3 regions of the Salinicola sp. CR57 genome follow, and region 1 is predicted to be linked to each of the others. Evidence: predicted binding sites of a transcription regulator. Region 1 holds the regulator's gene; each other region holds the start of a gene.

Region 1 (4,244 bases):
GACGCAATAGAAAACCGGCAGCTTATCGCCCAACTGGTTCGTGATATCGGCCGCCATGCGGTCCAGCGCCTGTTCCACCTGCGCCTGGTCGATCAGGCAATCGGCGTTGTCCATCACTTCCTGCATCGAGCTCAGGGCATCGATCGAGGGGGGTTGATTCATCGTCTACGGTTCACCATGGAAAGAGCGACGGCCAGGGTCATCACCGACCGTCGCGGGAAAACAGGGGGACTCTACCCGTCATTCGGACTCGTTGAGCGATTCAAGACGGGCGTGGGTGCGCCGCCAGCGGGAGATCGCGGTGAGCGACGCCAGCGTGGGACGGGCGCGGGCGTAACGCAGCTTGGCGACACGCTGGGTCTGGCGGCCCTCACAGGCCGCGACGATCTCGCGTGCCGCTGCGGGAGCATTGCAGATGACAGCCATGTCGCAACCGGCCCCCCAGGCCGCTTCGGCCCGCTCGCTGGGTGACCCGGCCGCGTGCGCCGCCGCCATGGTCAGATCATCCGAGAAGATGGCGCCCTTGAAACCGAGCTCTTCGCGCAGCATACCAAGCCAGCTGGGAGAGAACCCGGCGGGCCGATCGTCGAACGCGGAGTAGATGACGTGAGCCGGCATGATGCCGTCCAGCTTGGTGGCGAGCCTGGCGAAAGGAACCAGGTCGTGCTCGCGCAGCTCCGCCAAGGAGCGCGGATCCTCGGCAACCCCGAAATGAGAATCCTGCCGCGCTCCCCCGTGGCCGGGGAAGTGCTTGCCGACCGCGACCATGCCCGCCTCGTGGAGCCCCTCGATGAAGGCGCCCGCCAGCACGGCGACCACCTCCGGGTCCGGCGAGAAACTTCGCGACCCGATGGCGGGCGACTGATCGTCGTCGAGATCGAGCACAGGCGCGAAACTCAGATCGAATCCGCAAGCGGCCATCTCCATGCCCAGCAGCCAGCCGGCGTCCTGGGTCAGGGTCAATGCCGACTCGGGGAACTCCACGAAGTGGTGGCCCAGTACCGCCATGGGCGGTATCTGCGTCACGCCCTCCTTCAAGCGCTGCACCCGACCACCTTCCTGGTCGATCGCAACCAGGATGTCGGGTCGACACTCGCGAATCTGGCCGATCAACGCCTGGGTCGTGGCGACGTCCGGGGTGTTTCTGGCAAACAGCAGGACACCACCGACCTCCGCTCGCGAGATCAACTGGCGCTCTTCGTCACGTAACCGGGTGCCTTCGACATCCAGCATGACCGGGCCGAGAGGTTGAGTCATAGCTAACACCTGAGACCATTGAGCGCCCGATTCTAGACGACAGCGGGTTCCCATGACAGAGGCCGAGGGTGCCAGGAGTCATCCTCTCACTCGACAGCCGAACCGACCTTCTCCAGGGACGCAGGCAGCGGCGCCTGCATGCCGGCCACCACGACCGGACGAAGATGGCGGATCAGCTCCCTGACCGACATGTGTTCCTGATACTCGCTGTCGGCGATATCCCTCAGCGCATCCAGTCCAGATAGGGTGAAGATCACGGTGCCCAGCATGAAATGGAGCCGCCAGAATCGCTCGGCATCCGGCAGGTCCGGCGTCGCCAGTCGCAGGCAGCGGACGAAACGGTGGAACGTCTCCCCGTAGTGCTCCTGGATATAGCGCCGCAGATGACCCTGGGCCTGCGTATAGGCCAACCCCAGTAGCTTCATGAAGACCTTGAGGCTATTGCGTTCGGCGGGCACATCCAGAACGCTGGTGGCAAGCTGCTCCAGCAGCACCTCGAGCGGCACGCCCTCCTTTCGGTAGCGCGCCTCCAGTCCATCCAGCGCCAGATTCAGCCGCTCCGAGAACGGATCGAGATAGCGGGCAAACACGGCCTGGATCAACGCTTTCTTGGAGCCAAAATGATAATTCACCGCCGCCAGATTGACCTTGGCCCGAGTCGTGATGTTGCGCAGCGAGGTTTCAGCGAACCCCTTTTCGGCAAAAAGGACCTCCGCCGTATCGAGAATACGAGTAACGGTGTCGGGTCGGGCCATGTCATACCTCGTGCCTGAGAACAACGACTTAGAACGATTATGATTCTAATCATTCCCACACAAGCCACACAATCGAGCATTTCGTCGGACCTGGGGCCCCGAGTCTCCGAGTCGGGGCGCGAAAGGCTTCCCTCATCGCGAATGACTGGATACAATTCCAGCCTGTATGCATGAACACGCCTGGCCGCGGACCGGACGCCACTCCATCCGATCCATGTCCAGTTGGATAACGCCTGGCGATCCAAGCAGGCTCCAGATCGCCTGATTGACCCTCAAGGCCCGGGAGAGACCGATGGCGCGACCGCTCACCGCACGACAGCAGAACGTCTATGATTTCATCGTCAAGACGATGGGCGAATTCGGCTACCCGCCGACACGAGCCGAAATCGCCCGCGCGCTGGGGTTCCGCTCCCCCAACGCCGCCGAGGAGCACCTGCGCGCGCTGGACCGCAAGGGCGTCATCCGCATGATACCTGGCACTTCCCGCGGGATCCGATTGCCCGCCAGCGGGCAGGAAGCCGAACCTGCCGAAGCCGCCATCGAGGGCTTGCCGGTGATCGGCAGCGTCGCTGCGGGCAGCCCGATTCTGGCCACCGAACACATCGACCGATACTGCCCCCTGCCGGCCGACTATTTCACGCCCAGCGCCGACTACCTGCTCCGGGTTCGCGGACTGTCGATGAAGGATGCCGGAATCTTCGACGGTGACCTGCTCGCCGTTCACCGCACCCAGGAGATTCGCAACGGCCAGATCGTCGTGGCAAGGCTGGAGGACGACGTCACCGTCAAGCGCTTCCAGCGCCAGGGCAGCCGGGTCACGCTCATCGCCGAGAACGCGGATTTCGAACCCATCGTGATCGATCTGAAGCATCAGCACCTTGAGATCGAGGGACTCGGCGTCGGCGTCATTCGCGGTGGCAACGGTAGCGGCCTTCACTGAGGCTATCGCCCGGCGCCATGCGCAAGATTCTGCATGCCGACTGCGACTGCTTCTACGCGGCCGTGGAGATGCGCGACGACCCGTCGCTCGCGAATACGCCGCTGGCGATCGGCGGAAGTGCCGAGCGACGGGGAGTGATCGCTACCTGCAACTACCCGGCGCGGCAATTCGGCGTGCACTCCGCCATGCCCACGGCGCGGGCGCTGCGTCTGTGTCCCGAGTTGAAGCTGCTGCCGCCCGACTTCAACAAGTATCGGGAAGTATCGCAACAGATCCAGGCGATCTTTCACGAACTGACACCGCTGGTCGAGCCGCTCTCTCTCGATGAAGCCTACCTTGACGTGACCGAGGTCACCCGATTCCGGGGCAGCGCCACCTGGATGGCTCGTTGGCTCAAGGACGAAGCCCTGGCGAGAACAGGCATCGTCATCTCGGTCGGCGTCGCCCCCAACAAGTTCCTTGCCAAGATCGCCAGCGACTGGGACAAACCGGACGGCCTGTTTGTGATCCCACCGACGGAGATGGAGTCGTTCATTACCGACTTGCCGGTCAGGAAACTCCATGGCGTTGGGCCGGCGACGGCGACCAAGCTCGATACCCTGGGGATCGCCAGTTGTGCCGATCTCCGGGCCCAGCCGATGGACAAGCTGCTGGATCAGTTCGGCAAGTTCGGACGCCGTCTGCACGAATTGGCGCACGGCATCGACGACCGTCCGGTCAACGTCTCGCGTGAACGCAAATCCGTCAGCGTCGAGACCACCTATGACCGCGACCTGCCCCACCTCAGTGACTGTCACGGGGCGCTCGAGCCCCTGATCGAGAAACTCCACGATCGCATCGCCCGCCATGGCGACCCCGCCATTGCCAAGCAGTTCGTCAAGGTACGCTTCGACGACTTCTCAAGCACCACGCAGGAAACGGGGGCTCGCGGCATCATCGACGCGCGCTTCCATGAGCTGCTGGAAAGCGCATGGCGACGAGGCGAGCGCCCGGTCAGGCTGCTGGGTGTCGGCGTGCGGCTGGTGCCGGAGCAGGAGCAGCGCCAGCTGGGCCTGTTCGACGGCGACCAGCCGGCGACGCCTTGAACGTCAGGTGGCGCGGATCAGGAGAACACCACCGTCTTGTTGCCGTGAATGAGCACGCGATCCTGTAGATGCCAGCGCAATCCACGCGCGAGCACGGCCTTTTCCACATCGCGCCCCAGACGCACCAGGTCCTGGGGTGTATGGCAATGCGACACGCGCTGGATGTCCTGTTCGATGATCGGCCCCGCGTCGAGCTCCTCGGTGACG
Region 2 (4,244 bases), on a different contig from region 1:
GCCGAGGTGCGAAGAGCGTCAAGGCCATCACCGGGCCGGCGAGGCGCACACGCTCCAGATGCGCTCGGGTCAGCTCGAGCAGGGTGTCGGGGTCACGCTGTACCGACAACAGACCGATCTCGACGGTCTGCGGCGGGCCATCCTCCAGTTCGAACGTGACCCGGAATCGCTCGACCCCGGCGTCCTGGCCGATCAGAAACAGGCTCAGTTCCTGCAGCAGACGCTTGAGCGGAAAGGCCAGGCCGGCAATGGCATGCACTGGCTGATCGAACGCGAAGGTGCGGGAAAACCGCGGCGTCGGGCGGTGGTAATCCAGCGCCAGCGGCCACTCTCCCCGCAGTTCGCCCAGGTGGCGCATCAGGCGGCCCCCGAAACGTCGGGCCAGGGCGCTGCGCGGCAGGACGAACAGCTCGCCCAGACGCTGGAAGCCACTGCGGGTCAGGGTCTGCACGATGTCACGATCGGCATCGAGGCTCGCCAGCCCGGCCCGATCGAGACGCAGGCCTGCCAACGCCGCTTCCAGCCCGCTCTCGTCCACCGCCAGGCCATCGTGGACATTGACCAGCACCCGCGCCGCCGCCGGATTGGGGGCGATCACCAGTCGATGCGAAAAGCCGAGCTCGCCGAGTTCTGCGCGCAGACGCGCCTCCAGCCGTGGCCAGGGGCCGAGCAGATCGAGACTGCTGGCGATTTCGAATACCAGCGCATGGGGATAGTGAAGGCTGACCTGAGCGCTGAAGCCATAGGCCCAGGCGGCCAGACGTCGGCGCCAGCGTTCGACGGATTCGGCATCGAACGGCGCGGTTTCCAGGCTGTCACAGAGCGCTTCGGCGAAGCCCAGCGCCTGTCCGGGCCTGACGCCTCGATCGCGGGCCGCGCGATTGGCAGCACGGATGCATTGACGCGGTGGCGGCCCGTCGATCAGTGCGAACGGAGCGCCGGGATCGGGGCGGCGACGCAGCGCGCCCTCCAGCGCCAGACGCGGGAACAGCAGGCAGACCCAACGCATGCGGTCACGTCCCGCCGCCGAAGGCGATCCGACGCGAGGAGACCAAGCCGCCGCGACACTTGAGGACTTCCAGCTCGGCGTGCCGGTGCAACCGCAACCGCAGTGGCGCCGGTGATGCCTCGGCCACCTTCACCAAAGGACGATGCACGAAGGCCAGCGTATTCCCGCTGGCCGCCGCCACCTGCAACCGGCGCATGAGACGGCTATCGGCCTGCGGCAGCCAGGCCATGACGGCCCCGCAGCAGCCGGCGCGCAGACACTGCTCCGCCGCCCATAACGCCTCGCGACCCTGCACTTCGAGCCAGTGGCACTGCCCGAGCGTCACACCCGCCTGCCGCCACGCTGCCGGGTAAGGTGCCCCCGGTGGCGAAATCAGCACGATCGGCCTGCCTTGCCGTGTCATTCGCGAGAGCACGGGCCACAGCAAGGCCAGCTCGCCGTTGCCGGCGCCGCTCGACAGCAGCTCGCTGACCGCGGCCGGTGGCCAGCCACCGCCCGGCAGGAACGCATCGAGCTCGGCGTGCCCGCTCGCAATCGCCTCGCCGCGGTCGCCAGCAGTACCGGTCTGGGCACGCCAGACCTGGCGGCTGTCGAGCAGGGTCTCCAGGCTGCTCATCGGCCGGCCTCCATGGCGAGGGGTGGCAGCGGTAGCCATCGAAAACAGCAGGAAGCGAGTGACGACATGGCAGTGCTCGGGAGAGTTGAATCGTTGCCACCAGTGTCACTCAGAACACGAATGCTGTCTATATATACAGTATAAAGGGTGTAAAAAAACGCCACCTCGAGCGACGTTCCGCGAAATGCGAGCGGCTCAGGAGACGCTGTTGGAAACCCTCAGCGATCCCAGGCTGCGCTTGATCGCCTTGAGCTGATCGCTAATCTGCGGACCACGATTCTTGGCCACGCCCACGGCGAGCACGTCGATGGTCAACAGGTGGGCGATGCGCGAGGTCATGGGGATGTAGACCTCGGTGTCCTCCTGCACGTCGACCGGCAGTGTCAGGGTCACCTCGCGCGCCAGTGGCGAATCGCTGGGACACAGGCCGATCACGGTAGCACCGGCCTTGACCGCCGTCTTCGCGCTGGCGATCAGCGCCCGGGTGCGGCCGGTCTGGGAGATCGCCACCACCACGTCGCCCGCCTTCATGGTGGCGGCGGACATGGCCTGCATGTGGGGATCGGCATAGGCCGACGTCTGGATCTGGAGACGAAAGAACTTGTGCTGGGCATCGGCGGCGACGATACCCGAAGCGCCGTAACCGTAGAACTCGACCCGGTTGGCGACTGCCAGCGCGGCGATTGCCTTGCCCAGCGCCTCATTGTCGAGACGATCGCGGACCTGTTCGAGGGTCTCGATGGTGCTGTCGAAGATGCCATGGGAGAACTCGGCCACGCTATCGCCGTCGTTCATGGTGAACTGGGCGTACTGGCTTCCCTTGGCCATCATCTGCGCCAGCTTCAGCTTGAACTCCTGGAATCCGGCCATGCCCATGGCGCGACAGAAGCGCACTACCGTGGGCTCGCTGACCTGCGCCTCGCTGGCCAGGTCGGTGATCCGCATTAGGATCACCTCTTCCGGATTGCGCAGCACGAAGCGCGCCACCTTCTGCTCGGAACGGCGCAGACGATCCATGTGAACGCGCAATTCATCGAACAGCGAACGACTCATGGCTGGCCCTCGGATGGCGACATCAAGCGGTCTCGTGTCTCTGGATTTCGATCAGGAATTCGCGGCCTAGTATGCCCGACTCGGGCTGGCGGGAATACGCCGACACGGCGCGTTGGAAGCATGAAAAAAGTGAACCGTCATTATCTTGTAAAGTTGAGTATAGTATGCATGTCGGGCGAAAACCGACGGTTCCGAGGATGCCAGGAGATTCGATCAATGAAGGACATCGAACATCTTCACACCCTGAAGAGCGAAATTTTCGATATTTTCATGACGTTGGAGGTCAATGAGCACGAGCAGCGCAAGCGCAAGGCAGCCGTGCGATACCTCAAGGCCCGGCGCGGCATCGAGCAGCGTCTGGAGAAGCGCCAGCTAGCGGAAGAGATCGCCGAGCTGCCCGAGTAGCGTCCAGTCGGTCGGAGACAGCTACCCAACGATCAGTGGCCGTCCCCCGAGGGCAACGGCCACTGCCTGCCTCGCCGGGATCCCCTCCGGCGCGGAAATTCCCGTCACGCCCCGAGACGTGACGGCGGTTCACTACAGGCTGTTGAAGAACACCACGATCACGCCGATCGGTGCGACATAGCGTGATACGTAGTGCCATACGACCCGTCCTTTCGGCCCCAGCCCCAGCTCCCGCTTGACGTCTTCGCTATCCAGGAACCAGGCGGTGAAGACGATGGCAGCCAGCCCCGTCAGCGGCAGCATCAGCTTGCTGGTGAGGGCATCGAGCAGGTCGAAGACGTTGAAGCCGAACGGCTGGAAGCCGGACCAGAGGTTGAACGCCAGCAGCGCGGCGATGCCCAGCGTCCAGGTTGCCAGGGCGGCGACGAACGCCGAACCCAGGCGGGACAGCGGCGTGCGCTCCTCCAGGAACTCCGTCACCGGCTCCAGCAGCGAGATCGCCGAGGTGATCGCGGCCACCGTGAGCAGGGCGAAGAAGATCGTGCCGAACGCCAGCCCCCAGGGCATGTCGATGAATGCCAGCGGCAGGGTCACGAACAGCAGCCCTGGGCCGGCGCTCGGGTCCAGGCCATTGGCGAACACCACCGGGAAGATCGCCATGCCGGCGCCGAGCGCGATCACAGTATCCAGGATCACCACGGTACGCGCGGTCTTGATCAGATCGACCTCCTGACCCAGGTAGGAGCCGTATGCCATCATGATCCCCATCCCCAGCGACAGGGTGAAGAAGGCGTGCCCCAGCGCCGCGAGAATGACGCCGCCGTTCAACTTGCTCCAGTCGGGGGAGAACATGAACTCGGCCGCCTGACCAAAGCCCGAGGTGGACATGCCGAAGCCGATCAGCACGACCAGCGCCACGATCAGCAGCGGCATCAGCCACTTGGCCGCACGCTCCAGGCCACCCTTGACCCCACCGGCGACGATGCCGAAGGTCAACAGCATGAACAGCGTGTGCCAGAACAGCAGCGTGCCCGGCTGGCCCAGCAGGGTGGTGAAGTAATCACCCACGCTGACACCGCTGGACTGACCGAGGTCGCCGGTCAGCGTGCTCCAGGTGTAGTTGAGCGACCAGCCGCCGACCACGCTGTAGAACGAGAGGAT
Region 3 (4,244 bases), 280 kb from region 1:
CACGTCCAGACCTTCGCGCAGCCACTGGGTACCGTGGGGTGGATGGCGCAGCACCACCAGCAGATCCTGCGGTACGGGGCGGGAGCCAGAAACGTCGATCATGGCGCGAACGTGATCATTCGATCACTGGTCAGCATGGCATCGACCAGTTGGCCGACCCCCGTCAACTCGAAGGGCGCTTCGAGGCTATGCGACATCGCACCATGGCGGCTGGCTTCGCCGACGTCCAGCAGCCCGCGGCGCAACCCGGCTGCCACGCAGACCAACAGTTCCGTGCCATGTTCGCGGTGAAGCCGCCTCCAGCCATCGGCCAGGTGGACCTCGTCCTGCGGCGGCGCCATCAGGGCCGAAGCGTTGTGGACGCCGTCGTGATAGAAAAAGACCGTTTTCATTCGGTGACCATTCGCCACGACGGTATCGGCAAAGCGTAACGCCGACAACGCCGCCTGATGACTGTAGGGCGCGGCATGTAGCAGTAATGCGTAATTGAGCATGACGACCGATGATTCCGTGCAAGCTGCCGGGAGAAGTCTGACATGCTCATGGTACCAAACGGCGAGGCCCCACCGTAGTGGGGCCCCGTTTCCGTCGATATCAAGCCGTTAAGGTCAGTCGCGAGACATGACACCCAGGATCGACAGCAGGCTGATGAACAGATTGTAGATCGAGACGTAGAGCGTGACGGTTGCCAGGATATAGTTGGTCTCCCCGGCGCGATTCACGATCTCGCTGGTCTGGTACAGAATCGCCGCCGACGAGAACAGCACGAAACCGGCGGAGACTGCCAGCGCCAGGCCCGGGATGTTGAAGATCAGCGCAGCGACCATGGCCAGTACCAGCACGATGGCGCCCGCCATCATGAAGTTACCCAGGAAGCTGAAGTCCTTGCGCGTGAACAGCGCCACGGCCGACAGCCCCAGGAAGGTGGCCGCGGTCATGCCCAGCGCCGTCATCACCAGCTGCGCGCCGTTGGGAATCGACAGGTAGAGGTCGATGATCGGCCCCAGCGTGAAACCCATGAAACCGGTGAAGGCGAAGATTGCCGCGATGCCGGCACCGGAGTTGGCAGTCTTGTGGACCAGGAACATTAGGCCATAGGCACCGATGAAGAACACGAAGATATTGAGCTGCGTCACGCCCATCGCCATGGCGGCGCCAGCGGTCACGGCGGAGAATAGCAGTGTCATGGCCAGCAACATGTAGGTGTTGCGCAACACCTTATTGGTGCTGACCGCACTCGATCGGCGATCGGTGATGTCGTGCGACGTTCGATAATCCATTTGTCGTCCCCTCAGTTCTGTTGAAACTCACCCGTAGACCAGAATGCCCTTGCAAAGTTCCCCTGACAAGCGTTATACGCTCGCCGCAAAGCGAAATAACTCCTTGAAAGCTAAAGAACCTATTGACGCGCTCCAATAAGCTGGTAGTATTCCCCGCCGTAAGCCGGAGGGATGGCAGAGCGGTTGAATGCACCGGTCTTGAAAACCGGCGTAGGTTAATAGCCTACCCAGGGTTCGAATCCCTGTCCCTCCGCCACCTTGCATTCGAAAGCCCCGTTAGCTTCATCGCTGCGGGGCTTTTTCGTTTCTGGCCCCGTCAAACCGCTTCAAGCCAATCATCTTTGAAGGGCTGGATCACGTGCGCGCTCCCCCGCTTGAACCCCATACCGTATAACGGCGCAGGGTCAGCCCCGCTTCTCCGAGCCGAGGCAGAGGCATCGGCGCCTATTCACCTCGACCGTTAGCCGCTACTCTCGTGACTCACGGGATCGCATCGGCAGGGAAGGAGTGGATGAAACCCGTGTTGGCTGCGCTTGCGCTCGTCGCCCTGGCCGGGTGTTCGAGCCAGAACCGGGACGCATCGATCGCCTCGACGGACGCCTATGACGAGATGGCACGTTACGATATGCCGGCGCAGCGATTTGACGAGACAGTCCAGCAGCTGGCGCATGCTACCGGCTGCTTCGTGAAAACCGACTTGACCAGGACGGCTGGCATTCGGGTCAATGGCACTCAGGGGACGATGTCCATCCGTGAAGCGCTTGAAACGGCTATCCGAGGCACCAACTTGGAAATCGCCGACAGCGAACCGGACACTATCCATGTCGTGATAATGCCTTAGTTTCTGGGAGCGCCCCTCGCCCGCCCCAATCCCGGGAACTCGGGGGGACCGCGAGCCAACTAGATCAGCGAAGAGACACATCACCTGATGAGGAATACCGCCTTGGGTCAAACTGTAAAATTCGCCTTTGCCGGGCTACTGGTCGTGGCCACCATGCCAATGCATGCGATGGCCTCATCTCTGGAGTGTTCGTCGGATAGCTTGATGAAGCATGTCAGCGAGCAGACCCGGGAAATCGATGCCTATATATCGAACAGCGACAATCCGCAGCAAACGCAACAGGCGCTGACGAGCATGGCTAGAGGGCTGCGCGAGAGCGGCCAGGTCTCCAACCATGACGATGAAATGAAGCAGCTGGCGAGCGGCGCGGAGTTCCAGCCCTCTCAGTCATTCTGCGACGACATGCAGACCACCATGGCTGCCATTCGGTCGTACATGGAAAGTCATCCGCAATAACCCGGGAGACGCTCACGGGATTCTCCTCGCGGCCCGATAGCGGTTGTATTGACGCTGCATGTCGCGGAAACTGTATATACGAACAGTCATTGCGGAGCGATCGATGATCATCCCCTTCCCGACGCCCGAGAGAAGGCTCGTCCAGCGTGTCGAGCGGCTGATTTCGCAAGCGCATGCCAACCGCTTCCATCAGGTCACGATCAGCCGAGACGTGCATGAGCCCATCCGTGAATGGGAGCGTCTCGTCGAACGGTTGGACGACGGTGACCAGGTTCGGGTCATCCACATCACGCATCACGATATTCTGCTGAGCTGGCGCCTTCCCACGACCGGACTGGCTTCGTGATCCAAGTTGGACAGCCTTGATCGAGGCGCCCGGCGAAATTTTCATCAGAGGGACGGATGAGTTCGCAAACAGTGCTACTCTGCATCTAGCTTTCAGTGATGTCGATAATGCACCGAGCGTTAATCTCTTTCGTCGTTCCCCTTGTCCTGGCTGGCTGTGTATCGGCGACGCCGCGACTGACGGCGACGAACTTTCTGCGTGACAGCAATACCTGCGAACGCCAGACGCACCAGATCGCCGGCGAGCCGGAGTATCAATTGTGCATGGCGCGCCTGGGATGGCCGGATCCACAGACGCAAACGTCACTGGAACAGGCCGACGTTGGCCGCGACGGTCAGAATGCAGGCTTCATTGACGAAGCGATCAATGGCCTTCAGTTCGGTCTGCAGTGGGACCTGGATCCAGACTGATCTTTTTTGCGATGAACAACCCCATCCACTGCCGTACCATGTCGGTACCGCAGCCAACCCGACAGCCGATGCATCTTCAGGAGGATTCGATCATGGCAGAGCCATTCGTCGAGATAAGAAAGACGCACAAGCCCGGCAAGCCCGAGCAGGTATGCTACGAGGTCTATGATGGCGATACGGGGGGCAGCCTGGGCCATTTTGCGGAAGCTGCCGAGGCGAAAAAGCGAGCCGACAGCATGAACAGGATGACTTCCCGCGAAACCGGCAAACGGCTGGACAATCCCACCGATGATGCCGACGTCGAGTGACGCCGGCCGTCGGCCTCAGTGGTAGAGGCGCAGCCCCACCCGCGTCACGCGATTTCCCTCCATTTCACTGACTACCCAGTGAAAACCATGCCAGTCGACGTCATCTCCGACGACGGGATGACCGCCGACACGCAGCGCCACGAACTCACCTAGCGTCATCTCCTGCTCTCCCGGGCTCAGGGTCAAACCGTAGGCACTGGCGACTTCCTGCATGAGCGCTTCGCCGTCCAGGGTAAAGGTACCGAAGAAGGCGCGCTCGCGCTTGAGCTTCGCTTCCCCATTGAACAGCCGGTTGAGAGATGGCAGGTCACCGGTGCGTCCGATCAGGCAGATAACGTCTCTCAACCGCAAGCGGGTACTGCCCTTGGGATGCAGCATGGCATGCTGGCGGAAAATCGCTGAGATCAGGGTCCCCGAGGGCAGACGCAGCAGGCGGATCGGCACGTCATCCAGTGATTCGTTCTCGACCTTGTAGACGAACATCTCGTAGTCGTTCTCCGGAAGCACGCCCAGTTGCCCCCGACGATCGGGCGTCGTGGTCTCTGGAAGCACCACGCGCATCCAGCGAGCGACTCGAGCCAGGGTGGAGCCTTGCAGCACCAG

What was found. Region 1 encodes LexA, which represses DNA repair genes until DNA is damaged. Its sites were predicted from a motif close to TACTGTNTANNTANACAGTA; they were not measured.
Region 2: the regulator LexA is predicted to act here: its motif matches at 1,747-1,766, upstream of imuA (translesion DNA synthesis-associated protein ImuA).
Region 3: the regulator LexA is predicted to act here: its motif matches at 2,646-2,665, upstream of DOM56_RS12015 (DUF1654 domain-containing protein).

Annotation. Positions count from the first base shown of each region.
Region 1 covers NZ_PZJL01000006.1:149,678-153,921, reverse strand. Annotated here, with positions in the region: gene DOM56_RS10770 (hypoxanthine-guanine phosphoribosyltransferase) at 1-162, opposite strand, end outside; gene nagZ (beta-N-acetylhexosaminidase) at 241-1,257, opposite strand; gene DOM56_RS10760 (TetR/AcrR family transcriptional regulator) at 1,344-2,012, opposite strand; gene lexA (transcriptional repressor LexA) at 2,305-2,952, shown strand; gene dinB (DNA polymerase IV) at 2,970-4,037, shown strand; gene purU (formyltetrahydrofolate deformylase) at 4,055-4,244, opposite strand, start outside.
Region 2 covers NZ_PZJL01000001.1:525,374-529,617, forward strand. Annotated here, with positions in the region: gene DOM56_RS02430 (DNA polymerase Y family protein) at 1-1,009, opposite strand, end outside; gene imuA (translesion DNA synthesis-associated protein ImuA) at 1,014-1,625, opposite strand; gene hexR (transcriptional regulator HexR) at 1,821-2,678, opposite strand; gene DOM56_RS02445 (hypothetical protein) at 2,895-3,083, shown strand; gene DOM56_RS02450 (sodium-dependent transporter) at 3,216-4,244, opposite strand, start outside.
Region 3 covers NZ_PZJL01000006.1:427,056-431,299, forward strand. Annotated here, with positions in the region: gene tusC (sulfurtransferase complex subunit TusC) at 1-102, opposite strand, end outside; gene tusD (sulfurtransferase complex subunit TusD) at 99-494, opposite strand; gene DOM56_RS11995 (Bax inhibitor-1/YccA family protein) at 609-1,280, opposite strand; tRNA gene DOM56_RS12000 (tRNA-Ser) at 1,446-1,536, shown strand; gene DOM56_RS12005 (STN domain-containing protein) at 1,792-2,121, shown strand; gene DOM56_RS12010 (hypothetical protein) at 2,209-2,577, shown strand; gene DOM56_RS12015 (DUF1654 domain-containing protein) at 2,681-2,923, shown strand; gene DOM56_RS12020 (hypothetical protein) at 3,031-3,333, shown strand; gene DOM56_RS12025 (hypothetical protein) at 3,426-3,641, shown strand; gene DOM56_RS12030 (potassium/proton antiporter) at 3,657-4,244, opposite strand, start outside.